Regions from separate parts of the Stenotrophomonas sp. 96582_Sma genome, predicted to be linked through region 2. Evidence: riboswitches for the same ligand, from Rfam matches in the RefSeq annotation. Region 2 holds a riboswitch; the other holds the start of a gene.
The links. Region 2 has a riboswitch for glycine ahead of ACZK2R_RS21040 (trimeric intracellular cation channel family protein). Riboswitches for the same ligand answer to the same signal wherever they lie in the genome.

Region 1 (12,116 bases), 850 kb from region 2:
TGGCCGACATTGCCGCCATGTAGAGCACTTGCCGGATTTCGGCTCTTCCACCGTGGATGCTTCGTTTTCCTCTCATCGTGCCGCTGTCGTGGGACATCGGGGCTACCCCGACCAGGCTGGCGATGCGCTTGCCAGTGATCCTGCCAAGCTCTGGCAGATAGCTGGCTAGAACTGCCTGCAGCACAGGCCCTACGCCCTTCATCGACTTCAGCATCTTCAGTTGAGGCTGCTGACCAACCTGCTCGACGATCTGCTTGCCCAGACGCTCAACCAACGTTTGTAGGCGGGTGATGTTGCCCTGCAGTAGTCGGCGCAGTTCACGATCAAGCACCATTTCCTGCTGTTGCCGCGCGATGGTCAGGGCGTCCATCGCCTGCCGACGTGCCCGAACGAACTCCCGCATCTTCTGCTGCCAAGACTGCAGCGGCTGATAGGGAGGCAGCTTCACCAGGGCGGCCATCTGCGCCAACGCGTAGGCATCCAAACGGTCGGTTTTGGCAGTCTGACCCAACCCCTGAGCCAGTTTCCGGGCGCGCAAGGCATTGGCACGGGCCACCGGATGACCGGCCTTGTGCAGGAAATCCAGCACCGGCTGCTCATAGCCACCCGTGGCTTCAAGCACGATCTGGCGGGTCGGACGCTTCTTCAGCCAAACATCCAGTTCAGAAAACCCGGAGCGGTTGTTGCTGACCTGCAGGGTTTCTCCGTCCGTCGTACCGATATCCAGCTGACGCTTGCTGACATCAATCCCGATCCCGTTCATCACCTGACTCCGTATAGTCTGGAAGGGTCGAGAGCTCCCCCGCTTGCCCAGTCTTATCGCTTCGAGTGGTCGCTCCAGCAACTGTTCGGGCGGATCAAGGGAGATTCCGGCGTGGGCGCCAAGCTACATGGCGATCGTCGCGATCCTGGTTACGGATCGTCGAGATCTAGGCTCGCACGGCGGCCCACGCCGGCTCTCGACGCCTACGCTGCCAGATTCCGATCAGATAAGGCTCGGTCGCGCCATCCATGGCGCTCACGCCCCCGCAACCGGATCCACCCCGCCTTCGACAGTTTTCCGCGATCTGATGGAACGGCCTTGGGGTCAGATCCGTTTTCCGGAGGAAACCGGATCTGACCCCAGATTCCTTTCGATATCTGACAGATGTGTCGACCAAGGTCGACACCTACCAACAGCCGCCACGATCTGTCAGAGGTGGGGCGGTGTGGGCTTGCAGGACCGTTGGCGCCATGGATGGCGCCATCGAGCCCCCATGGACGGGTTTACGGCGTGTCCTGCAAGCCCACACCGCCTCGCCACCCCACGGAATCCTCGCTTTTGAAGTTGACGTTGCCCTTGCTTGAAGGCCTCTGCGGGTGCCGGGCGCCGCCCGGCCGACTTCCGCCACTTGCGGTGGCAGCCACTGCCCACTAGCCTTCGGCCGTCGTTCACCACCCAAGGACCGCCCGTGAAACACCGTCATCTCCTGCTGGCCTCGGCAATCGCCGCCGCCACGCTGGCCCTGGCCGCCTGCAAGAAGGAAGCTGCCCCAGGCACCGATACCGCCAGCAGCAGCGCCCCGGCCGGCGAAACCGCCGACCAGTTCGTGGCCCGCATCAATGCCGAATTCAAGGCCGCCTACCCGGAGATGACCTCGGCGCAGTGGCTGTCCTCCACCTACATCAACAGTGATTCGGAACGCATCGCGGCCAAGGCCAACGAGCGCTCGCTGACCCAGCTCAACAGCTGGATCGAACAGGCCTCCACGTTCGACGGCAAGCCGATGAGCGAGGACAGCAAGCGCGCGATCCACCTGCTGAAGCTGATGTCCTCGATGCCGGCACCGCGTGACCCGGCCAAGCTGGCCGAGCTGACCCAGATCGCCACCCGCATGGAAGGCAGCTACGGTGCCGGCAAGTACTGCACCGATGCCAACGATCCCAACTCCTGCCGCCAGCTGGGCGAGCTGGAGCAGGTGCTCGCGCGCAGCCGCGACTACGACAAGCAGCTCGATGCCTGGCAGGGCTGGCACAGCACCACCAAGAGCATGCGCGGCGACTACCAGAAGTTCGTCGGCCTGGTGAACGAAGGCGCCAAGGGCATGGGCTTCACCGATGCCGGCCAGATGTGGCGCAGCGGCTATGACATGCCGCCGGAACAGATCGGCCCGGAAACCGATCGCCTGTGGGAACAGGTCAAGCCGATGTACGAGCAGCTGCACTGCTACGCACGCGGCAAGCTGGACAAGACCTACGGCAAGGACAAGGCCGAAGTAGGCAACGGCCTGATCGCCGCGCACCTGCTGGGCAACATGTGGCAGCAGGACTGGTCGAACCTGTGGGACCAGCTGGAACCGTACCCGGGTGCCGGCAGCCTGGACATCACCGCTGCGCTTGAAAAGCAGTACCAGACCAATCTGAGCGCGGCGCTGGCCAAGGCCGGCAAGGATGCCAACGTAGCGGCGCAGTACAAGGCACAGCGCGAGGCCGAACTGCGTACCGCCAGGCAGATGACCGAGCGCGCACAGGACTTCTACGTGTCGCTGGGCATGCCGTCGCTGCCGCAGTCGTATTGGGAAAAGACCCAGTTCATCAAGCCCGACGATCGCGACGTGGTCTGCCACGCCAGCGCCTGGGACATGAACATGGAAGGCGACGTGCGCACCAAGATGTGCATCAAGCCGAACGAAGAGAACTTCACCACCATCTACCACGAGCTGGGCCACATCTATTACGACCTGGCCTACAACCCGTTGCCGCCGCTGTTCCAGGGCGGTGCCAACGATGGTTTCCATGAAGCGATCGGCGACACCATCGTGCTGGCGATGACGCCCAAGTACCTCAGCTCGATCGGCCTGGTTGATGCGCCGACCGAGAGCCGCGAAGCGGTCATCAACAACCAGATGCGCATGGCGCTGTCGGGCGTGTCGTTCCTGCCGTTCGGGCTGATGATCGACCGCTGGCGCTGGGGCGTGTTCGATGGCTCGATCACCGCCGACAACTACAACAAGGCGTGGTGGGACCTGAAGGCCAAGTACCAGGGCGTGGCGCCGGCCAGCACCCGTGGCGAAGAGTTCTTCGATCCGGGCGCGAAGTACCACGTGCCGGGCAACACCCCGTACACCCGCTACTTCCTGGCGCGCATCCTGCAGTTCCAGTTCTACAAGGGCCTGTGCGACGCGTCCGGCTACAAGGGCCCGCTGCATGAGTGCACCTTCTACGGCAACAAGGAAGCCGGCCAGAAGTACTGGGCGATGCTGAGCAAGGGTGCCAGCCAGCCGTGGCAGGCCACACTGAAGGAACTGACCGGCACCGACAAGCTCGATGCCGGCCCGATGATCGAGTACTTCAGCCCGGTCAACGAATGGCTGAAGCAGCAGAACGAAGGCCAGATGTGCGGCTGGCAGGCCAACGCGGCCCCGGCGGCGAATTGAGAAAAGGGGCGGGTCCGCAAGGATCCGCCCCTTTCCGGTAGTGCCGGCCGCTGACCGGCGACTACGCGATGAAGACCCAACGGGCAGCCGGCCAGCGGCCGGCTCTACCGAAACAGCAATCAAACGAAGGCCAGATGTGCGGCTGGCAGGCCAACGCGGCCCCGGCGGCGAAATGAGAAAAGGGGCGGGTCCGCGAGGATCCGCCCCTTTCCGGTAGTGCCGGCCGCTGGCCGGCAACTGCACGGTGGACATCTGTCTGGCAGCCGGCCAGCGGCCGGCTCTACCGAAATGCCTGTCAGCTGTTCTTCTTCGCCGCCATCGCTGCAGCCAGCTCGGCCTTGAATTCCTCGAAGGTCTGGCCCTTCTCCTTCGCTTCGGCCTGTGCGGCATCGCGCAGCGCATCGGAGTACATCAGGCGCACCGGCGTGCCGTTGCGCTCGTGCAGTTCACCGGCCTGCATGATCAGCGCCAGCACCTGCGCAGCGCTCTCGCTGTGGCCAGCGATGCGGCCGTCCATGCCCAGCACCCATTCGCCGTCACGGCGCACGACACCGGCCAGCAGGGTGCGCTGCGCATCGCGCAGCTCGGCATGCGGTTCCACCGGCGATGCCTGCGCGGCGGCCTTGTTGGCGGCCTGCTTTTCCTGGCGACGGCGCTGGTCGCGGCGGGTCTTGGAGCTGGTGGACATGGTGCGGTACCGCTGCGAAGGGGGGCGCAAGGATAGCGCACCCCGCCCGCAGCGCTGCTTCACGCGTGCTCGATCCAGCATGGTCAGTCCAGCACCTTGCCGTGCCGCCAGTAGCCCATGAAGGTGATCGCGCGGCGGTCCAGCCCGCAATCGCGCACCAGGTGGCGGCGGATCGCCATCGCCGCCCCCGCCTCGCCCGCCACCCAGGCGTACAGCGGCCCGGCCACGCAGGTGTCGGCCTGCTCCCAGAGGATCTGCGTATCGACGTCGATCTCCTCCAGCGCATCGCCAGCAGGCACGCTCGAGGTCGCTGACAGCCGTTCCTGGACCGCCTGCAGCAGCGGCTGGCCATAGGCGGCCTGCCCACGCGGCAACCACACCAGCTCGGCCGTGGCCGGCGCCTTCAGGGGAACCGCATCACCGGCCTGCGCCACTTCCAGCAGGGCCAGCGCGCGCGGCGGATCCACCATGGCAGCCAGTTCCTCGAGGATGCCGGCTACCGCAGGCAACGCGGTTTCATCGGCCACCAGCAGCACCTGGCCGACACCGACCGGTGGCTTCCACTCCCAGCCTTCGCTGCTCTCGGCGCAGTCGGCGTCCGGGGCCAGCAGCACCACGCGATCGCCCGGCCGTGCATGCATGGCCCAGCGCGAAGCGGGTCCGGTCACCCCGTGGATGACGAAATCGACGTCGACCTCGCCCTGCTCCGCACGCAACTGGCGGATGGTGTAGGTGCGCATCGGCGGGCGCTGATCGTCCGGCAGGGCCCGATAGCGTGGGTACCAGTCGTCACCGCTGGGGACCTGCGGCACCTCCTGGCCGGGCAAGGGGAAGAACACCTTGATGCGCTGATCCGGGCCTTCGGTTTTCATCCGCGTCACGTCGGCACCGGTGAACACCATGCGGTCCAGGGAAGGGGAAAGAACGCGGCGCTCCTTCAGCGCCACCTCGAACAGGCGGTAGGTCTGCTGCGCAGCCATGGGGGAACCTCATGCAACGACATCGGATTGGCTGGCTGTCGTGCATCCACGCACCGGCTGGCTGGAATGCCCAGCCTAGTCCGGTTGTCCGCGGCTGCAAGGATGTGCCGGCATCCCCGTCCGCCCTACCCCTGCGCGCTGCTCAATGGCCCGTGCAGGCTGCCTGCGCCGCGCGCTCGCGCTGGTGTTCCCAGTACCAGAACACGAAGCCGGCGCCGAAGAACGCGGCCTGGCCCAGGGCCAGGTGCAGCGGGCTGGCGCTGAGCAGCGGCGACACCACGCCGGCCACCACGGTACTGATCATCAGCTGCACGAACGCCTGCAGCGACGAGGCCAGGCCGCGCTGGTGCGGGTACATGTCCAGCACCGCCAGCGCCAGGATCGGGAAGATCAGCGCCATGCCCATGCCGCCCAGGAAGATCGGCAGCACTGCCCACGGCAGCACGAACTGCGGCGACAGCGCCACGTAGCCGACGTTCAGCAGCACCGACAACGCGCACAGGCCGAACCCAATGGACACCTGGCGGGTGGGCGTAGTGTGCCCAGCCATGCGCCCGGACAGGAACGAGCCGGTGGTCATGCCACCGATGGTGGGAATGAACAGCCACGCAAAGCCGCCCTCGCCCAGGTGCAGGTGCTGCATCACGAACACCGGCGCCGAGGAGATGTACAGGAAGATGCCACCGAAACCGATGCTGCCGGCCAGCGCCAGGCGCAGGAAGCGCGGATTGAAGCCGATGCGTACGTAGTCACGCATCAACGTGCGCGGCGACAACGGCACGCGTGCTTCGACCGGATGGGTCTCCGGCAGGTAGCGCGCAGTGGCCGCCAGCAGGACCAGCCCGAACACCACCAGGAACCAGAAGATCAGCGGCCAGCCGGCGCCACTGAGCAGGATCCAGCCACCGATGATCGGCGCGATGGCCGGGGCGATACCGAACAGCATCGACACCTGGCTCATCAGCCGCTGCGCGTCGTGGCCGTGGTACAGGTCGCGGATCACCGCGCGGCCGACGATCATGCCGACACCCGCCGACAGGCCCTGCAGCGCACGGAACGCCAGCAGCGTGGTCAGGTCGGTGGACAGCGCGCAGCCAACCGAAGCGCCGACGAACACCACCAGGCCACCGAGGATCACCCACTTGCGGCCCCAGGCATCGGACAGCGGGCCGTGCGCCAGGCTCATCAGGCCGTAGAACAGCAGGTACACGCTGATGGTCTGCTGCACCGCCACTTCGTCCACCGCCAAGCGCTGGGCCAGCTGCGGGAACGCCGGGAAGATGGTGTCGATCGAGAACGGACCGAACATGGCCAGACCGGCGAGCAGCAGGGCCATGCGGCGGGTGGAGGGAGCAACAGCGGCGGTCATGGGGAAGGCGTCCGGCAGGGCCATGCGCGGCACGCACGGCGGGCGCCGGTCCCCTTCTGCAGGGACGGCGCCAGATGAATTCGGGTATCCGCTCATCATAGGTGGGGATTGCGCCCGATGCCATGCAGCGGTGCACAAAACGCACGACATGGCCATCGGCCATTCAGGCGCGGCGGCCATGTCTGGAGGCGGCCGGCGGGCCCGCAACGGGCTATAATCAGCGGGCAACACGGTGGGAGAAGCGGAACACCGCTGCCGAAGGCGCAACGCCCGTAATCGCTCAGGCCCGATACCACCCGTAACAGAACTCTGGAGAGACCGGTTCGATCCGGCGCCGAAGGGGCACGAAGCTGCGGTCCGCCGCGCTTTTAAACTCTCAGGCAAAAGGACAGAGGGGCGCCCCGCAGACCGCCGACCGGCGGCTTGTGCCCGTGCGTGTGCCCTTTCCTGACGGATCCTTCGCCATGTCCCAGAACACCCCTTCCCTGCGTGAGCTCGAGCACCACAATGCGTTCGTCGAGCGCCACATCGGCCCCAACGACGCCGAGATCGCGCAGATGCTCGATGTCGTCGGCCACGCGTCGCTGGATGGCATGACCGATGCCATCGTACCGGCCAAGATCAAGTCGCCGGCGCCGCTGGCGCTGCCGGAGTCGATGACCGAAGTGCAGGCACTGGCGAAGATCCGTGCGATCGCCGACAAGAACACCGTGCTGCGCAGCTTCATCGGCCAGGGCTACTACGGTACCCACACGCCGAACGTGATCCTGCGCAACATCCTGGAAAACCCGGCCTGGTACACCGCCTACACCCCGTACCAAGCGGAAATCTCGCAGGGCCGCATGGAAGCGCTGATCAACTTCCAGACCCTGTGCGCCGACCTCACCGGCATGGAAATCGCCAACGCCTCGCTGCTGGACGAAGCCACTGCCGCCGCCGAAGCGATGACCCTGGCCAAGCGTTCGGCCAAGTCGAAGTCGGACACCTTCTTCGTGCACGACGCCGTGCACCCGCAGACGCTGGAACTGCTGCGCACCCGCGCCGAGCCCATGGGCATCGTGCTGCGCGTGGGCACCCCGGCCGAAGCGCTGGAAGCGGAAGCCTTCGGCCTGCTGCTGCAGTATCCGGATACCTTCGGCCAGGTCGGCGACTACAAGGCGCTGGTCGATGCCGTGCACGCACGCGGCGGCCTGGTGGCCGTGGCCACCGACCTGCTGGCCCTGACCCTGCTGGCCGCCCCGGGCGAATGGGGCGCGGACATCGTGGTCGGCAACAGCCAGCGTTTCGGCGTGCCGTTCGGCTTCGGTGGCCCGCACGCCGCCTTCATGGCGTGCCGTGACGCCTACAAGCGCTCGATGCCGGGCCGCCTGATCGGCGTCTCGATCGACGCGCAGGGCAACCCGGCCTACCGCCTGACCCTGCAGACCCGCGAGCAGCACATCCGCCGCGAGAAGGCCACCTCCAACATCTGTACTGCACAGGTGCTGCTGGCGGTGATGGCGTCGATGTACGCCGTCTACCACGGCCCGGAAGGCCTGACCCGCATTGCCCGCCGCACCCATCGCCTGGCCTCGATCCTGGCCGCAGCGCTGCGCAATGCAGGCGTGCAGGTCGGTGGCGACTTCTTCGACACCCTGCATGTCACCGGCGTGCACGCCGATGAGATCCACGCCAAGGCCCGCGCCGCCGGCTACAACCTGCGCGCGATCGACAGCGACTCGGTCGGCATCAGCCTGGACGAAACCACTACCCGCGCCGACATCGTCGCCGTGGCTGCCGTGTTCGGTGCCTCGCTGGACGTCGACGCACTGGATGCCAGCACTGCCGATGCGCTGCCGGCCGGCCTGCTGCGCCAGTCCGCGTTCCTGACCCACCCGGTGTTCAACACCCACCATAGCGAGCACGAGCTGCTGCGCTACCTGCGTTCGCTGGCCGACAAGGACCTGGCAATGGACCGCACGATGATCCCGCTGGGCTCGTGCACCATGAAGCTCAACGCCACCGCCGAGATGATTCCGGTGACCTGGCCGGAGTTCTCGCAGATCCACCCGCTGGTGCCGGCCGACCAGGCGCTGGGCTACAAGGAACTGATCGACACGCTGGAAGCGATGCTGGTGGAATGCACCGGTTACGACGCGGTCAGCCTGCAGCCGAACTCCGGCGCGCAGGGCGAGTACGCCGGCCTGCTGGCGATCCGCGCCTACCACCGCTCGCGCGGTGAGGAACATCGCGATATCTGCCTGATTCCGGACTCGGCGCACGGCACCAACCCGGCCTCGGCACAGATGTGCGGCATGAAGGTGGTGGTGACCAAAACCGATGCCAACGGCAACGTCGACGTCGAGGACATCCGCCTCAACGCCGAGAAGTACAGCGACCGCCTGGCCGCGATCATGATGACCTACCCGTCCACGCACGGCGTGTTCGAGGAAGAGGTGGTGGAGATCTGCGAGATCATCCACAAGCACGGCGGCCAGGTGTACACCGACGGTGCCAACATGAACGCCCTGGTCGGCGTGGCCAAGCCGGGCAAGTGGGGTTCGGATGTTTCGCACCTGAACCTGCACAAGACCTTCTGCATCCCGCATGGCGGTGGTGGCCCGGGCGTCGGCCCGTGCGCGGTCAAGGAGCACCTGGCGCCGTTCCTGCCAGGCAAGCTGGGTGACAACGGCCCGGTCGGCATGGTCAGCGCGGCCAGCTTCGGCAGCGCCTCGATCCTGCCGATCAGCTGGATGTACATCGCGATGATGGGCCGCGACGGCCTGCGCAAGGCCACCCAGGTCGCGCAGCTCAACGCCAACTACATCGCCAAGCGCCTGGCCCCGCACTTCAAGACCCTGTACACCGGCCGCAACGGCCTGGTGGCACACGAGTGCATCCTGGACGTGCGCCCGCTGGAGAAGACCAGCGGCATCGGCGCCGAGGACGTGGCCAAGCGCCTGATCGACTTCGGCTTCCACGCCCCGACCCTGAGCTTCCCGGTGGCCGGCACGCTGATGGTCGAGCCGACCGAGAGCGAGTCGCTGCACGAGCTGGATCGCTTCATCGACGCGATGATCCAGATCCGCGAGGAAATCACCGCGATCGAAGACGGCCGCCTGGACCGCGAGGACAACCCGCTGAAGAACGCGCCGCATACCGCGACCGCGGTGACCGCCAGCGAGTGGACCCACGCCTACCCGCGTGAACTGGCTGCGTTCCCGCTGCCGAGCCTGAAGCTGCAGAAGTACTGGCCGCCGGTGGCACGCGTGGACAACGTGTACGGCGACAAGAACGTGATGTGCGCCTGCATCCCGGTCGATGCCTACAAGGATGATGAAGTCGAGGCGTGATTCCTCGCTGCATCGGTAAAGAAAACGGCCCGCGCAAGCGGGCCGTTTTCATAAGCGCGTGTGGACCAAGGTCCACACCCACAAACATCCGATCACGGATCCGGCATCTGCCCCAGGCTCAACTGCCACGATACGCCGAAGCGGTCCTGCACCCAGCCGTAGCGGTTGCTGAAGTCATAGTCGCCCACCGGCATCAACCAATGGCCGCCCTCGCCCAGCACGCGTGCGGCACGTTCGAACTGCTCGGCGCCGGAACACTCGACGAACAGCGAGATCGACGGTGAGAAGGTGAAATCGTGCACGTCCAGGCTGTCGAAGCACAGGTAGTGGGTTCCACCGAGCAGGAAGATGGCCTGGCGGACCTGCCCGGGCACGCCGGCACCGGCGCCGTCCGGATGGCGCTGCATTGCCAGCAGGCGGAAATCGGCGAAGGCCTCGGCATACAGAGCCAGGGCCGCTTCGGCCTGGCCGGTGAACATCAGGAAGGGGCGGCTGCGCAGCATGCGGTACTCCTGGTCGACGGGCCGCGGGCGGCCCACACGATCAGGATGGCACGGCGCATGTGCAGCCCCCGTGGTAGTGCCGGCCGCTGGCCGGCAGCTTCAGTCACGCCTCGCGCATGCGCCGGGCGATGGCGCTGCTGGCGGCGATGGTGGCAGTCAGTGCCACCATCGACAGGAACTGCAGGCGGGTGTGCGACTCGCTCAGCAGCAGGCCGAAGATCAGTGCCAGGATCGCCAGCGCACAGACGGTCAGCCACGGGAATCCGGCCATGCGGAACGGCAGGCGGGTGCCGAGGCGGTCGGCCCGGCGGCGCAGCACCAGCTGCGAAACCAACGACAGCGTCCAGACCAGCAGGCAGGTGGAACCGACGATGTTCAGCAGCACCGGCAGTACCCGGTCCGGGAACAGCAGTTCCATCACCGTGGCGGCAAAGCCGAACAGCACGCTGGCCAGCACGGCGATCACCGGTACCTGGCGCGGGTCGGTCCAGCCCAACACGGCCGGGGCTTCGCGGCGCTGCGCCAGCGAGTACATCATGCGCGAGGCGCCATAGAGGTTGGCATTGAGCGCCGACAGCAGCGCGATCACGGCGATGAGGGTGATGGCCGTACCCGCGCCCGGGATGCGGGCAATATCCAGCACCGCAGCGAACGGCGACTTCAGCGCCTCGCTGGTCCATGGCACCACGGCGATGATCACGCTCAGCGAGCCGATGTAGAACACCAGGATGCGCCAGGCCACGGTGCGGATGGCACGGGCAATGCTGCGCTCGGGATCTTCGGTTTCGGCCGCAGCGACGGCTACGATCTCGGTCCCGCCAAAGGCAAAAACGACAACCAGCAGTGCCGCGCCAATACCGGCCAGCCCCTTCGGCGCGAAGCCGCCATGCTCGGTGAAGTTGCTCAGGCCCGGCGAGGTCACCTGCGGCAGCCAGCCCATCAGCAGCGCCACGCCGATGGCGATGAAGGCCAGGATCGCCACCACCTTGAGGATGGCGAACCAGAATTCGAACTCGCCGAAGTTCTTCACTCCCAGCAGGTTGATCGCGGTGAAGAACAGCATGAAGGCCAGCGCCGCCATCGGTACCGGTATCGCCGGCCAGACCGTGGCAAGAAGCCCGGCCGCGCCTACCGCCTCGGCGGCGATCACGATCACCAGCTGCACCCACCACAGCCAGCCCACGGTGGCGCCGGCGGTGGCTCCCATGGCATCAGCGGCATAGACCGAGAACGCGCCACTGGTCGGCTTGGCCGCCGCCATCTCGCCCAGTGCGTTCATCACGATGATCACCAGCGCACCAGCGACCAGATACGACACCAGAACCGCCGGGCCGGCCGCCTGTACACCCACGCCCGAGCCGAGGAACAGGCCGGCGCCGATGGCGCTGCCCAGGCCCATCATGATCAGCTGGCGGGGCTTGAGCGAGTGCCCGAGGCGGGACGGCGAAGCGGTCGGAATCGAGTTGGGCATCGGCAGGGCTGGCGGCGGCTACAGGGGCGACACCTTACCCTGTCCCGTGCCCACGGGGATAGGCACAGCGCAGCAGGCGGCTCAGGCCAGCGCCGGCTCGCCGACGTTGCCACCAATACGGGCGCGGTAGGCGCGCGGCGAGAAACCGGTTTCAGCCTTGAACTTGCGGGTAAAGGCGCTCTGGTCGCTGAAACCGCAGGCCTGGCCGATGCAGGCGATGCTGTCGTCACCGTGCAGCAGGTGCATGGCCATCTGGATCCGCAGCCGGGTCAGCACCTGCTGCGGGGTCATCTGGAACACCTTGCGGAAGCTGCGCTCCAGCTTGGACAGCGAGAAGCCGGTGATGTCCAGCAGGGT
Region 2 (12,116 bases):
TTCATCACCACGCCCACCAGCAGGAACAGGCCGAGCAGGGCGATCAGGTTCAGTTCGTTGCCGAACAGCCACAGCGCCAGCAGCGCGCCGACACCGGCCGAAGGCAGGGTGGACAGGATCACCAGTGGCTGCAGGAAGCTCTCGTAGAGGATGCCCAGCACCAGGTAGACCGCCAGCGTGGCGCCCAGCACCAGCCACAACTGGCGCGAACGGAGCTGCTCCAGGCCGCCGGCTTCGCCGGACAGTTTTCCCTGTACCGACCGTGGCAGCATCAGTTTCGCCATCGCACCATCGATCGCCTGCGTGGCCTGTTCCAGGCCCACCCCCGGTGCCAGCGCGAACTCGATCCAGATCGAGGCGAACTGCTCGCTGTGGTACACCCGGTCCGGTGCCATGCCATAGCGCCAGCTGGCGATGCTCGACAGCGGAATGCGCTGGCCGTTGCCATCGATCACCTGCAGGCGTGACAGCGTGCCCGGGTCCTGGGTGTGCTTCGGGTCCAACTCCATCACCACGCGGTACTGGTTGAGGCTGTCGTACAGCGTGGCGACCTGGCGCTGGCTGAAGGAGTTGTTGAGCATGTTGGCCACCGTGCGCAGGTCGACGCCGTGGCGCGCGGCTGCTTCGCGGTCGATATCCAGCACCACCTGGCGCATGCCCGCTTCACCCTGTGCTTCCACGTCCACCAGTTCGGGCAGGCCACGCAGCGCGGCCGCCACCTTCGGCGCCCATTCGCGCAGTGGTGCTGTATCGGCCGACAGCAGCTGGAACTCGTACTTGCCGCTGCTGCCGGCGCCCTCCAGGCGGATGTCCTGGTCCACCCACAGATAGAGATTGCCGCCGGGCAGCTTGGGCAGCCGCGCGCGCAGGCGGTCGATCACCTGTTGGCTGGACACCTTGCGCTCGGCCAGCGGCTTCATCTTGATCATGATGAAGGCGTTGTTGACCCCGTTGCTGCCACCGATGTAGCCGATGATGTCCTCGATGGCCGGATCGGACAGCAACAGCTTCCTGTACGCGTCGATCTTCGGTTGCATGGCCTGGAAGGACAGGCCGTCATCGCCGCGCGCGAAGCCGCGCAGCTGCGCGGTGTCCTGCTTGGGCACGATGCCCTTGGGCACCTGCTGGAACAGCCACGTGTTAAGCGCGATGACTGCAACGAAGGCCAGCAACGGCCAGCGCAGCCGGCGCAGGCTGGCCTGAAGCGTGCGCAGGTAGGCGCTGCGCACACGTTCGAACAGCGCATTGCTGCCCCGCTGCCAGCGCGAGGGTTGCTGCGCGGCATCCACGAACAATCGTGCACACAGCATCGGCACCAGGCTCAGCGCGACCAGCACGGAGACCGTCATGGCCGCCACCAGGGTCAACGAGAATTCGCGGAACAGGCGTTCGACGAAGTCGTCCAGGAACAGGATGGAGACGAACACCACGGCCAGTGCAACGTTCATCGACAGCAGCGTGGCACCGACTTCCGATGCACCCCGTACTGCCGCCTGCCAGCGGTCGGCGCCCAGTTCGCGATGGCGGGCGATGTTCTCCAGCACCACGATGGCATCGTCCACCACCAGCACGGCGGCGACGATCAGCGCCATCAATGAAAGCGTATTGAGTGAGAAGCCCATCAGCGCGATCAGCGCCAGCGTGCCGAACAGCACCACCGGAATGGCCACGCTGGGCACCAACGCTGCACGCCAGTGGCCGAGGAAGCCGAGCACCACCAGCACCACCAGCACGATCGCCAGCACCAGCGTGAGCTCTGCTTCGTGCAGGGTGGCGCGGATCACCGGCGAGCGGTCCATCACCAGCCGCATGTCCACGCTGGAGGGCAACAGCGCATGCAGTTGCGGTAGCTGCGCCTGGATGGCATCAACGGTGGCGATGATGTTGGCGCCGGGTTGGCGGCTGACGATCAGCAGCACGGCGGGGCGTTCGTTGTGGAAGCCGCTGGCGTAACGGTCTTCCACGCCATCGGCAACGGCGGCGACATCGCCCAGCCGCAGCGTGCGGTCGTCGCTGACCTTCAATGCCAGTTCGCGGTACTGCGCGGCCTGGCGCAGCTGCAGCGGCGCTTCCAGCTGCCACTGCTGGCGGTCATCGCCCACGGCACCCAGCGGGCGCATGGCGTTGGCGCGGCCGATGGCCTGGGCCACGTCCTCCAGTGCCAGGCCTGCATGGTTCAGTGCATTCGGGTCCAGCGATACACGCACGGCGGGCAAGGCGCTGCCGCCCACCTGCACTTCGCCCACGCCCGGCACCTGCGACAGCTTCTGCGCCAGCACGGTGGAGGCCAGGTCATACAGCTGGCCTGGCGAACGCGTGTCCGAGGTCAGTGCCAGCGCCAGGATCGGTGCCTGTGAGGGATTGACCTTGCGGTACTGCGGCATGCCGGGCATGCCACTGGGCAACTGTCCGCGTGCAAGATTGATGGCGGCCTGCACTTCACGCGCTGCCTCATCGATGTCGCGGCCGAGTACGAACTTCAGTTCGATCTGGGTCTGGCCCTGGGTGCTGGCCGAGTCGATGCGTGAGATGCCGGGCAGGCTGCCCAGTGCGCGCTCCAGCGGCGTGGCGACGGTGGCTGCCATCGACTCGGGCGAGGTGCCGGGCAGGCTGGCACTGACTTCAATGGCCGGGTAATCGACCTGTGGCAGCGGCGCCACCGGCAACAGGCGCAATGCCAGCAGGCCGGCCAGCACCAGCGCCACCGCCAGCAGGATCGTCGCTACCGGGCGCTGCACGCAGGCCTGCGCCAGGCGCGCGATGGGGGTCACGCGCTCGCCTCGTCAACGGCCACCGGGGACGTCGCACGGCCACGCTGCAGGCGATCAAAGGCCAGGTAGATCACCGGCGTGGTGAACAGGGTCAGTACCTGGCTGACCAGCAGCCCCCCTACCATCACCCAGCCCAGTGGCTGCCGCAGCTCGGCGCCGGAACCGCTGGCCAGCATCAGCGGCACTGCGCCGAACAGCGCGGCCAGCGTGGTCATCAGGATCGGCCGGAAGCGCAGCAGCGCGGCCTGATGGATCGCCTCGCGCGGTGACATGCCGCGTGTGCGCTGCGCGTCCAGCGCGAAGTCGATCATCATGATCGCGTTCTTCTTCACCAGGCCGATCAGCAGCACGATGCCGATCACCGCGATCAGGTCCAGGCTGCGTCCGCTTACCCACAGTGCCGCCAACGCACCGACGGTGGCCGAGGGCAGGGTGGAGAGGATGGTGATGGGGTGGATGAAGCTCTCGTAGAGCACGCCCAGCACGATGTACATCACCACCACCGCGGCCAGGATCAGCCACAGTGTGGACGACAGCGAGCTGCTGAAGGCCGCTGCGGCACCCTGCAGGCGAAGTTCGATGCTCTGCGGCAGGTTCACCTGTGCGCGCGCGGCGTGCACAGCCTCCACCGCTTCGCCCAGCGAAGCACCCGGGGCAAGGTTGAACGACAGCGTGGCCGCCGGGAACTGGCCGACATGGTTGCGCAGCAGGGCGGTCGGGCCCAGATCCACGCGTGCCACCGCACCCAGCGGCACGGTCTGCCCACTGCTGCTGCGCACACGCAGGCCCGTGATCGCCTCCGGCCCGGGCTGTCGTGAAGGATCGGCCTCCAGCACCACCCGGTACTGGCTGGCCTGGGTGAAGATGGTCGAAATCTGGCGCTGCCCATAGGCGTCGTACAGCGCATCGGCTACTGCTTCCACGCTTACGCCCAGGCGCGCCGCCGCATCGCGGTCGATCGCCACGCGCGCCTGCCGGCCCTGCATCTGCAGATCGCTGGCGACATCGCGCAGTGCAGGTTGCTGGCGTAGCGCCTGCAGCAGCTTCGGGGTCCAGCGTTCCAGTGTTTCAAGATCCGGCGTGGTCAGGGTGAACTGGTACTGGGTGCGGCTGATGCGGTCTTCGATGCCCAGCTCCTGTACCGGCTGCAGGTACAGGGTGATGCCGGGGATCTTCGACACGCGCTGTTGCAGGCGCGCCATCACTACGGCGGCGCTATCGCGGTCGCCGTGCGGTTTCAGCTCGATCAGCAGGCGGCCGGTATTGAGCGTGGCGTTGTTGCCGTCCACGCCGATGTAGGACGACACGCTGGCCACCGCCTGGTCGGCTTCGATGGCCGCCGCCAGTGCCTGCTGGCGCTCGCGCATGGCCTGGAACGAGATCGCCTGCGGCGCTTCGCTGATGCCCTGCACCAGGCCGGCATCCTGCACCGGGAAGAAACCCTTGGGCACGGCGAAGTACAGCGCCACGGTCAGTGCGAGGGTGGCAACGGTGGCCAGCAACATCAGCGGCTGGCGCTGCAGCACCCAGCGCAGCTGGCGGTCGTAGAGGCCGATGACGCGGTCGAAGACATCGGGCGCATGTGCAGTCTTCGCGTGCGGCTTCAGGAACCGCGCGCACAGCATCGGCGTCAGCGTCAGCGAGACCACCAGCGAAATGCCGATGGCTACCGCCAGTGTCACTGCGAACTCATGGAACAGTGCACCCACCAGGTCGGCCATGAACAGCAGCGGGATCAGCACCGCGATCAGCGAAACAGTCAGCGACACCAGGGTGAAGCCGATCTCGGCTGCGCCTTTCAGCGCTGCATCGCGGGGGCTTTCGCCTTCCTCCAGATGGCGGGCGATGTTCTCCAGCATCACGATGGCGTCGTCCACCACGAAGCCGGTGGCGATGGTCAGCGCCATCAGCGTGAGGTTGTTGAGCGAATAGCCGGCCAGCAGCATGACCGCGAAGGTGCCGATGAGCGACAGCGGCACCGCGACGCTGGGAATGAGCGTGGCCGGCAGATTGCGCAGGAACACCCAGGTGACGAGCACCACCAGGCCGATGGCCAGTACCAGTTCTTTCTGCACGCCGCGCACCGACGCGCGGATCGATTCGGTACGGTCGCTCAGTACATTCATCTGCACGCCGGCGGGCAGCGTGGCCTGCAGCTGCGGCAGCAGCGTACGCACCTGCTCGACCACGGCGATCACGTTGGCGCCGGGCTGGCGCTGGATGTTCACCAGTACTGCCGGCGTGGTACCGCTCCACGCAGCCAACTGGCGGTTCTCGGCGCCATCGGTAATGGTGGCTACATCGCCCAGCCGCAGCGGCGCGCCGTCGCGCCAGGCCAGTACCAGGGCGCGGTACTCATCCACGCTGCGCATCTGATCGTTGGCATCGAGCATCACCGCGCGGATCGGGCCGTCGAAACTACCCTTGGGCAGGTTGACGTTGGCGGCGGCGATGGCGGTGCGGATGTGGTCCATGCCCAGGTTGTTGGCGGCAAGCGCCGCCGGATTGACCTGGATGCGCACCGCCGGGCGCTGGCCCCCGGCCAGGCTGACCAGGCCGACGCCGGGCAACTGCGCCAGGCGCTGGGCGATGCGCGTATCCACCAGATCGTGCACCTGCGGCAGCGACAGTCCTTGCGAGGTCACCGCCAGTGTCAGGATCGGGGTGTCGGCCGGGTTGACCTTGCGGTACACCGGCGGCACAGGCAGGTCCCCGGGCAGGAAGCTGCCCGCCGCGTTGATGGCGGCCTGCACGTCCTGCTCGGCCACACCCAGCGACACCTCCAGCCCGAATTGCAGGGTGATGACCGAGGCGCCACCGGAACTGGTCGACGACAGTTGTTTCAGGCCGGGAATCTGGCCGAGCTGGCGCTCCAGCGGTGCGGTGATGGTGCGTGTGGTCAGTTCGGGGCTGGCCCCCGGATACAGCGTGGTGATCTGGATGATCGGGTAATCGACCTGCGGCAGCGCCGCCACCGGCAGCAGGCGATAGGCCAGCACGCCGGACAGCAGCAGCGCCACCATCAGGAGAGTCGTTGCGACCGGGCGCAGGATGAACGGGCGCGAGAGGTTCATGCGCCGGCCTTGGTCGCGGCCTCCTCGGTGATGATCTCCACCGCCGTGCCGTCTTCCAGCCCGTCGATGCCTTCGATCACCACCTTGTCCCCTGCGGCCAGCCCGGAGCGCACGGCCACGCGTCCATCATCGGCTGGACCGAGCACCACGGTGCGGCGTTGTGCCTTGCTGTCCTTGTCGACGATATGCACGTAGTTGCCCTGGCTGCCGAACTGCACGGCGGCATCGGGAATCAGCAGCGCGGGCTGCTCGCCCAGCTGCAGGCGGACGTTGACGAACTGGTTGGGGAACAGCGCCAGATCGTGGTTGTCGAAGTGCGCACGCAGTTTCAACGTGCCGGTGGTGGTATCGATGCGGTTGTCGACGCTGGACAGCGAGCCGCGGGCCAGCTGCCGGCGTTCTTCGCGGTCCCAGGTTTCCACCGCCAGTGCCGGTTGCGCCTGCACGGCATCGAGCAGCGCAGGCAGCTCGGGTTCGGGCACGGTGAACAGCACGCTGATCGGCGCGGTCTGCGCCAGCGTCACCAGGCCTTCGGCATCGCTGGCGCGCACCAGGTTGCCCACGTCCAACCGGCGCAGCCCGACGCGGCCACTGACCGGCGCGGTGATGCGGGTGTACTGCAGCTGCAGGCGCGCTTCATCAACAGACGCCTGATCGCTGAGGCGGCGGCCCTGCAGCTGGCGCACCTTGCTCTGCTGGTCGCTCAGTTCCTGCCCGGACACGTAGTTCTGCTTCTGCAGTTCGCGGTAGCGCTGCAGCTGGCGTTCTGCGTTCTCCAGCTCGGCCAGGTTCTGTTGCTGCGTGCCCTGGGCCTGTGCCAGCTTCACCTCATACGGGCGCGGGTCGATCTGCGCCAGCAGGTCGCCGGCCTTCACCTGCTGGCCTTCCTGGAAATGCAGCCGCAGCAGTTCGCCATCCACGCGGCTGCGTACCACCACGCTGTGCAGCGGGGTGACCGTACCGACCGCCTTCAGGCGCAGCACCAGCGGCTCGGCGCTGGCGCGGGCGATGCGCACGGGCACCGTCTTGCCGGGTGCATCGTCGCTGCTGCCGGCACCATTCCGGGACCACAGCCACCACGCCAGAAGGGCGGCGAGGGCGATGGCCAGCACCGCCCACAACAGGCGGGCACGACGGAAGCGGGAATTTTCGGCGACAGACATGGGGCATCCTGCGCCCTGCGCGCGCAGGGACATGCGGGCCCGTCGGCGCGTTCACGGCACCACGGGCAGCGGGGAGGGAGTTGTCTGGCGGGGCCGCGGGCGCGGCGTGGCTGGATGCCGTCGCGGCAGCGACGGGGTGACAATGGTAGCCAATCACCCCGGCCAATGCCGTATGACCATGGTCATGCAGCGCATTCGGTAGTGCCGGCCGCTGGCCGGCAACCTGCCGGAATCTGCGGGCGTGTGCCGTGTTGCCGGCCAGCGGCCGACACTACCGACAAACAATCAATGCACTTCGTCGTGATAGACGAACTTCGGCATTTCCCAGCGGTAGTGGATCGCCAGCAGGCGCAGCGCGAAGCCGCCGCCGAGGCAGCACAGGATCGCGGTGGCGTCGGCCACGCCCCAGTGCAGCAGCAACAGGTAGGCCGCGCCGGTCAGCAGCGCGATGATCGCGTACAGCTCCTTCTGGAAGATCAGCGGCACCTCGTTGCAGAGAATGTCGCGCAGCACGCCGCCGAACGCGCCGGTCAGCATGCCGGCGATCAGCACGATCGGCATGGCATGGCCGGCCTCGCGCGCGATCGAACAGCCGATCAGGGTGAAGGCGATCAGGCCCAGGCCATCGAGCACCAGGAAGGTGCGGCGGAAGTGGTGCATCCAGCGCGCCACCCAGGTGGCGATCAGCGCCGCGCACACGGTGAAGCCCAGGTACTCGGGATGCTTCACCCAGCCCAACGGGTAGTGGCCGAGCAGGATGTCGCGCAGCGAACCGCCCCCGAGGGCGGTGACACAGGCGATCATGACCACCCCGAACAGGTCCATGCGGCGGCGGCCGGCGGACAGCGCGCCGGTCATGGCTTCGGCGGAAATGGCGATCAGGTAGATGATGGACAGCAGCATGGGACAGGCTCCGGGCGCGGTGGGGCCGGCCATGCGCGACTACCGCCACTGCCTGCGCAATGACGGGATGACGATGACCGGTGCCGCTCCCGCTGTCCTTTTGCCTGAGAGTTCAGCGGCGTAGGCCGCGTGCCCCTTCGGCGGATCGTCCCGGGCGTGCCCGGTGACCTCTCTCCAGCTCGGCGAGTCGAATGCATGGTTGGTGGGATTCCAGCCCACCGGCCTGAGCGATCATGGGAGCCTGCGCCTTCGGCGGGCGCCAGCGCGGCGCCTCTCTCCTGCATTCGGGCGCCAGTATATCCGCTGCAGTGCAGCACGGCATAATCCGGGCATGGCCCCGTCCCTCCGCCCGTGGTTCCTGTACCTGCTCGAATGCCGCGATGGCAGCTATTACGCCGGCATCAGCACCGACGTGGACGCGCGCTTCGCCGCCCACCAGGCCGGCAAGGGCGCGCGTTACACCCGGGCGCGGCCGCCGCTGCGCGTGCTGGCCGTGCGCGAGTACCCGGACCGGGCTGCCGCCTCGCGGGCCGAGTGGCAGCTCAAGCAGCAGCCGCGCGAACGCAAGCTGGCCTGGCTGCAGGAACCGGCCGAGACGCTTCTGTAGATCCACGCCATGCGTGGATGGGCCACTTGGCCCATGCCATGATCACCCCGCGCCCAGCCCTGGAGACCCGGATGTCCGCGATTGCCCTGCTGTTCGCTCTTTCCGCAGCAACGAGCCCCACTGCCGATCCGGCCACCCTCGAGGCCATTGAAGCCACCTGCCACGATTACGTCGACGGCCAGCTGGAAGCCGACCCGCAGCGCGTCGCCCGCTCCCTGCACCCGGACCTGGCCAAGCGCGCGGTCCTCGGCGATACGCCCGACGAACGCCTGGGCCTGCGCCGCATGTCGAAGGAAGAACTGGTGGCGCTGACGAAGCAGGGCGCGTTGAAGACCCCGAAGGATCAATGGGACCGCCGCTGCACGGTGCTGGACGTGACCGGCAACGCCGCCTCGGTGCGACTGGAAACCCCGTGGTTCGTCGACTACTTCCACATGGGGCGCTTCGACCAGCGCTGGGTCATCGTCAACGCACTGTGGTACGCGAAACCAAAGGCGCAGTAGAGCGATGCGTGCCGCCGGCAAAGCATGGATCTGCGTCGTCATGCTGGTCGCCGGCATCGCGCTGCTGCCTGGCCTGCTGTACCTGCTCGGGTTGGCGCTGGTGGAAGGCCGGCCGAACTTGGCCGACCGCACGCCCAGTGGTGTGGCCGCGTGCAGCAGCGAACCGCGGGCGGGATACCAGCCGATGACTCCATGGAGCTTCACGACGCGGTTCTTCGATCCTGAAGCGTTGAAGAAGGCGACTGATGTCGAGCGCGAAGCGTTCTGGGTTGCACGCCGCCACCTGATGCGGCAGCCAAGGCACGACATGCTGCGCTGGCATCTCAGCAGTACCGCACTGACAATCTGGATCACCCGGCATTGGAGTACCGCGCAGATTGCTGATGCCGCGAGGAAGGAGGATTTCTGCCGCACCTGGTCGAAACGGCGGGTGGCCCGATGAACCGGTAGATCCACGCCATGCGTGGATGGTGTTGACGGGGTCAGAGCCCTTTCCTGCGGAAAGGGATCCGACCGCGCAGCAGCCGGCCAGCGGCCGGCACTACCGTCGGGGTCGCCGGTCTTCCTGATCATCACCGAAGATGATGCGCGCGCTCCGCTGGTAGCTCCAGTACGCCACCGCCCAGTTCAGCAGCACCACGATGCGGTTGCGGAAGCCGATCAGGAAGAACACGTGCGCGGCCAGCCAGAACCACCAGGCCAGGATGCCCGACAACTGCAGCCGGCCCAGGTGCACGATCGCGGCCATGCGGCCGATGGTGGCCAGGTTGCCGAAGTCGGCGTACTTGAACGGTCCGGGGACTGCCTTGCCGTGCAGGCGCGCGCGGATCACCTCGGCCACGTACTTGCCCATCTGCTTGGCGGCAGGGGCCACGCCGGGTACCGGCTTGCCGTTGGCCTGGTTCAGTGCGGCCAGATCGCCGGCCACGAACAGTTCCGGGTGGCCGGGCAGGGTGAGATCGGGTTGCACCTGCACGCGGCCGGCGCGGTCCAGCGGCACGTCCAGCGTGCGCGCCAGGGGTGAAGCGGCCACACCGGCGGCCCAGACCACCGTGCGTGCCGGCACGAAATGCTCACCGAGCTTGAAGCCCTGGCTGTCGATGTCGCTCACCGGGGTACCGGTCAGCACTTCCACTCCCAGTTTTTCCAGCTGCCGGCGCGCCTTCAGCGAAAGCACTTCCGGGAACGAGGACAACACGCGTGGGCCAGCTTCGACCAGCCGCACCTTGGCGCTGGCCGGGTCGATGTGGCGGAACTCGTTGCGCAGCGTATGCCGCGCGATCTCGGCCAGAGTGCCGGCCAGTTCGACGCCGGTAGGTCCACCACCAACCACGGCAAAGCTCAGCCATGCGGCCTTCTTCGCCGGGTCCGGTTCCGCCTCTGCGCGCTCGAACGCCAGCAGCAGCTTGCGGCGCAACGCAATGGCATCGTCCAGCGTCTTCAGACCGGGCGCATCATCGGCCCACTGGTCGTTGCCGAAGTAGGCGTGGGTGGCGCCGGTAGCCAGCAGCAGGCTGTCGTAGTCCAGCGTGCTGCCATCGGCCATGCGGATCTGCCGGGCCTGCTTGTCGATGGTCACCACTTCGCCGAGGCGGACTTCCACATTGCGCTGGTGGCCGAGGATGTGGCGCAGCGGCGCGGCGATGTCCGGCGCGGACAGGCCGGCGGTGGCCACCTGGTACAGCAGTGGCTGGAACAGATGGTGGTTGCGGCGGTCGACCAGGGTGATGCGTATGCGCTCGCGGGCCAGGGCACGGGTGGCCCAGAGGCCGGCAAAACCGCCGCCGACAACAACCAGGTGGGGAACGCGCTCGCGACTCATCGACTCACTCCAGTGGGGGCATTGGGGGAAGCGCCTGGCATCTTCGCACGATGGCGCCCTGTCACGTCAGCGCCCGCATGGATCGGCGATACTCGGGTTCAGGCAACCGCCCGTGAGGAGCCCATGAGCGAACCGGAAAAGCGCATCGCCCTGTTGATCGACGCCGACAATGCGCCGGCCTCGAAGATCGACGAGGTCCTGGCCGAAGTCGCCCGCTACGGTGTGGCCAACGTGCGCCGCGCCTATGGCAACTGGAAGAGCCCGCGGTTGAAGGGTTGGGAGGCCGTGCTGCACGAATATGCGATCCGCCCGATCCAGCAGTTCGCCTACAGCAAGGGCAAGAATGCCTCGGACATGGCGATGGTGATCGATGCCATGGACCTGCTGTACGCGCGCAATCTCGATGGCTTCGCCATCGTGTCCAGCGATGCCGATTTCACCCCGATGGTGATGCGCCTGCTGACCGACGGTGTGAAGGTCTATGGCTTCGGCGAGAAGAAAACCCCGGAGCCGTTCGTCAACGCGTGCTCGAAGTTCACCTATCTGGAAGCGCTGGGCCAGACCCATGCCAGCGTGCCGGATACCGAACAGGCGTCCAGCGAACAGGCATCGAACGAGCCTGTTGCCAACGACGATGCCCGGCCACGCAAGAGCGGTGCGGAAATGCGCAGCGATACGCGGCTGGTGAAGATGCTGCGCCGTGCGGTGTCCTCGGCCGAGGGCGAGGATGGCTGGTCGCACCTTGGCCCGGTCGGCAGCCAGATCGGCAACCAGGCCTCGTTCGATCCGCGCAACTACGGTTACGGCAAGCTCAGTGACCTGCTGGCAGCGATCGGGCTGTTCGAGCTGAAGAAGGACGGCAAGTCCTCCTACGTGCGCGCGCTGCCGAAGAAAAACCGGTAGTGCCGGCCGCTGGCCGGCAAGCCCCAGATGCCAGATCCCGCATCCGCCACCCACACACCCACTCCGATCAGGCGTATCGTTGCCGCTCGCATTGCCAGCAAGGAAAAAACCCGCATGTTGAAGATCTGGGGCCGCCGCAATTCCAGTAACGTCCGCAAGGTGCTGTGGTGCGCCGAGGAGATCGGCCTGCCGTATGAATCCATCGAGGTTGGTGGCAGCCATGGCGGCACGCAGACGCCGGAGTACCTGGCGATGAATCCCAACAGCCTGGTGCCGGTGATCGAAGACCATGGCCTGCCGCTGTGGGAATCGAATGCCATCGTGCGCTATCTGAGTGCGCGCTACGCGCTGGGCACGCTGTACGCCGAAG

Region 1: linked by a shared signal. The riboswitch ahead of gcvP (aminomethyl-transferring glycine dehydrogenase) and the one ahead of ACZK2R_RS21040 (trimeric intracellular cation channel family protein) in region 2 are both predicted to bind glycine.

Annotation. Positions count from the first base shown of each region.
Region 1 is NZ_CM151122.1:3,625,087-3,637,202, forward strand. Features, by position in the region: gene ACZK2R_RS17005 (IS110 family RNA-guided transposase) at 1-763, opposite strand, end outside; gene ACZK2R_RS17010 (M2 family metallopeptidase) at 1,452-3,416, shown strand; gene ACZK2R_RS17015 (hypothetical protein) at 3,712-4,104, opposite strand; gene ACZK2R_RS17020 (siderophore-interacting protein) at 4,188-5,084, opposite strand; gene ACZK2R_RS17025 (multidrug effflux MFS transporter) at 5,227-6,453, opposite strand; glycine riboswitch at 6,753-6,855, shown strand; gene gcvP (aminomethyl-transferring glycine dehydrogenase) at 6,918-9,785, shown strand; gene ACZK2R_RS17035 (VOC family protein) at 9,878-10,288, opposite strand; gene ACZK2R_RS17040 (amino acid permease) at 10,392-11,759, opposite strand; gene ACZK2R_RS17045 (AraC family transcriptional regulator) at 11,841-12,116, opposite strand, start outside.
Region 2 is NZ_CM151122.1:4,478,606-4,490,721, reverse strand. Features, by position in the region: gene ACZK2R_RS21055 (efflux RND transporter permease subunit) at 1-2,771, opposite strand, end outside; gene ACZK2R_RS21050 (multidrug efflux RND transporter permease subunit) at 2,768-5,845, opposite strand; gene ACZK2R_RS21045 (MdtA/MuxA family multidrug efflux RND transporter periplasmic adaptor subunit) at 5,842-7,008, opposite strand; gene ACZK2R_RS21040 (trimeric intracellular cation channel family protein) at 7,294-7,911, opposite strand; glycine riboswitch at 7,996-8,099, opposite strand; glycine riboswitch at 8,113-8,202, opposite strand; gene ACZK2R_RS21035 (GIY-YIG nuclease family protein) at 8,243-8,518, shown strand; gene ACZK2R_RS21030 (nuclear transport factor 2 family protein) at 8,590-9,021, shown strand; gene ACZK2R_RS21025 (hypothetical protein) at 9,026-9,463, shown strand; gene ACZK2R_RS21020 (NAD(P)/FAD-dependent oxidoreductase) at 9,563-10,843, opposite strand; gene ACZK2R_RS21015 (NYN domain-containing protein) at 10,967-11,746, shown strand; gene ACZK2R_RS21010 (glutathione S-transferase family protein) at 11,861-12,116, shown strand, end outside.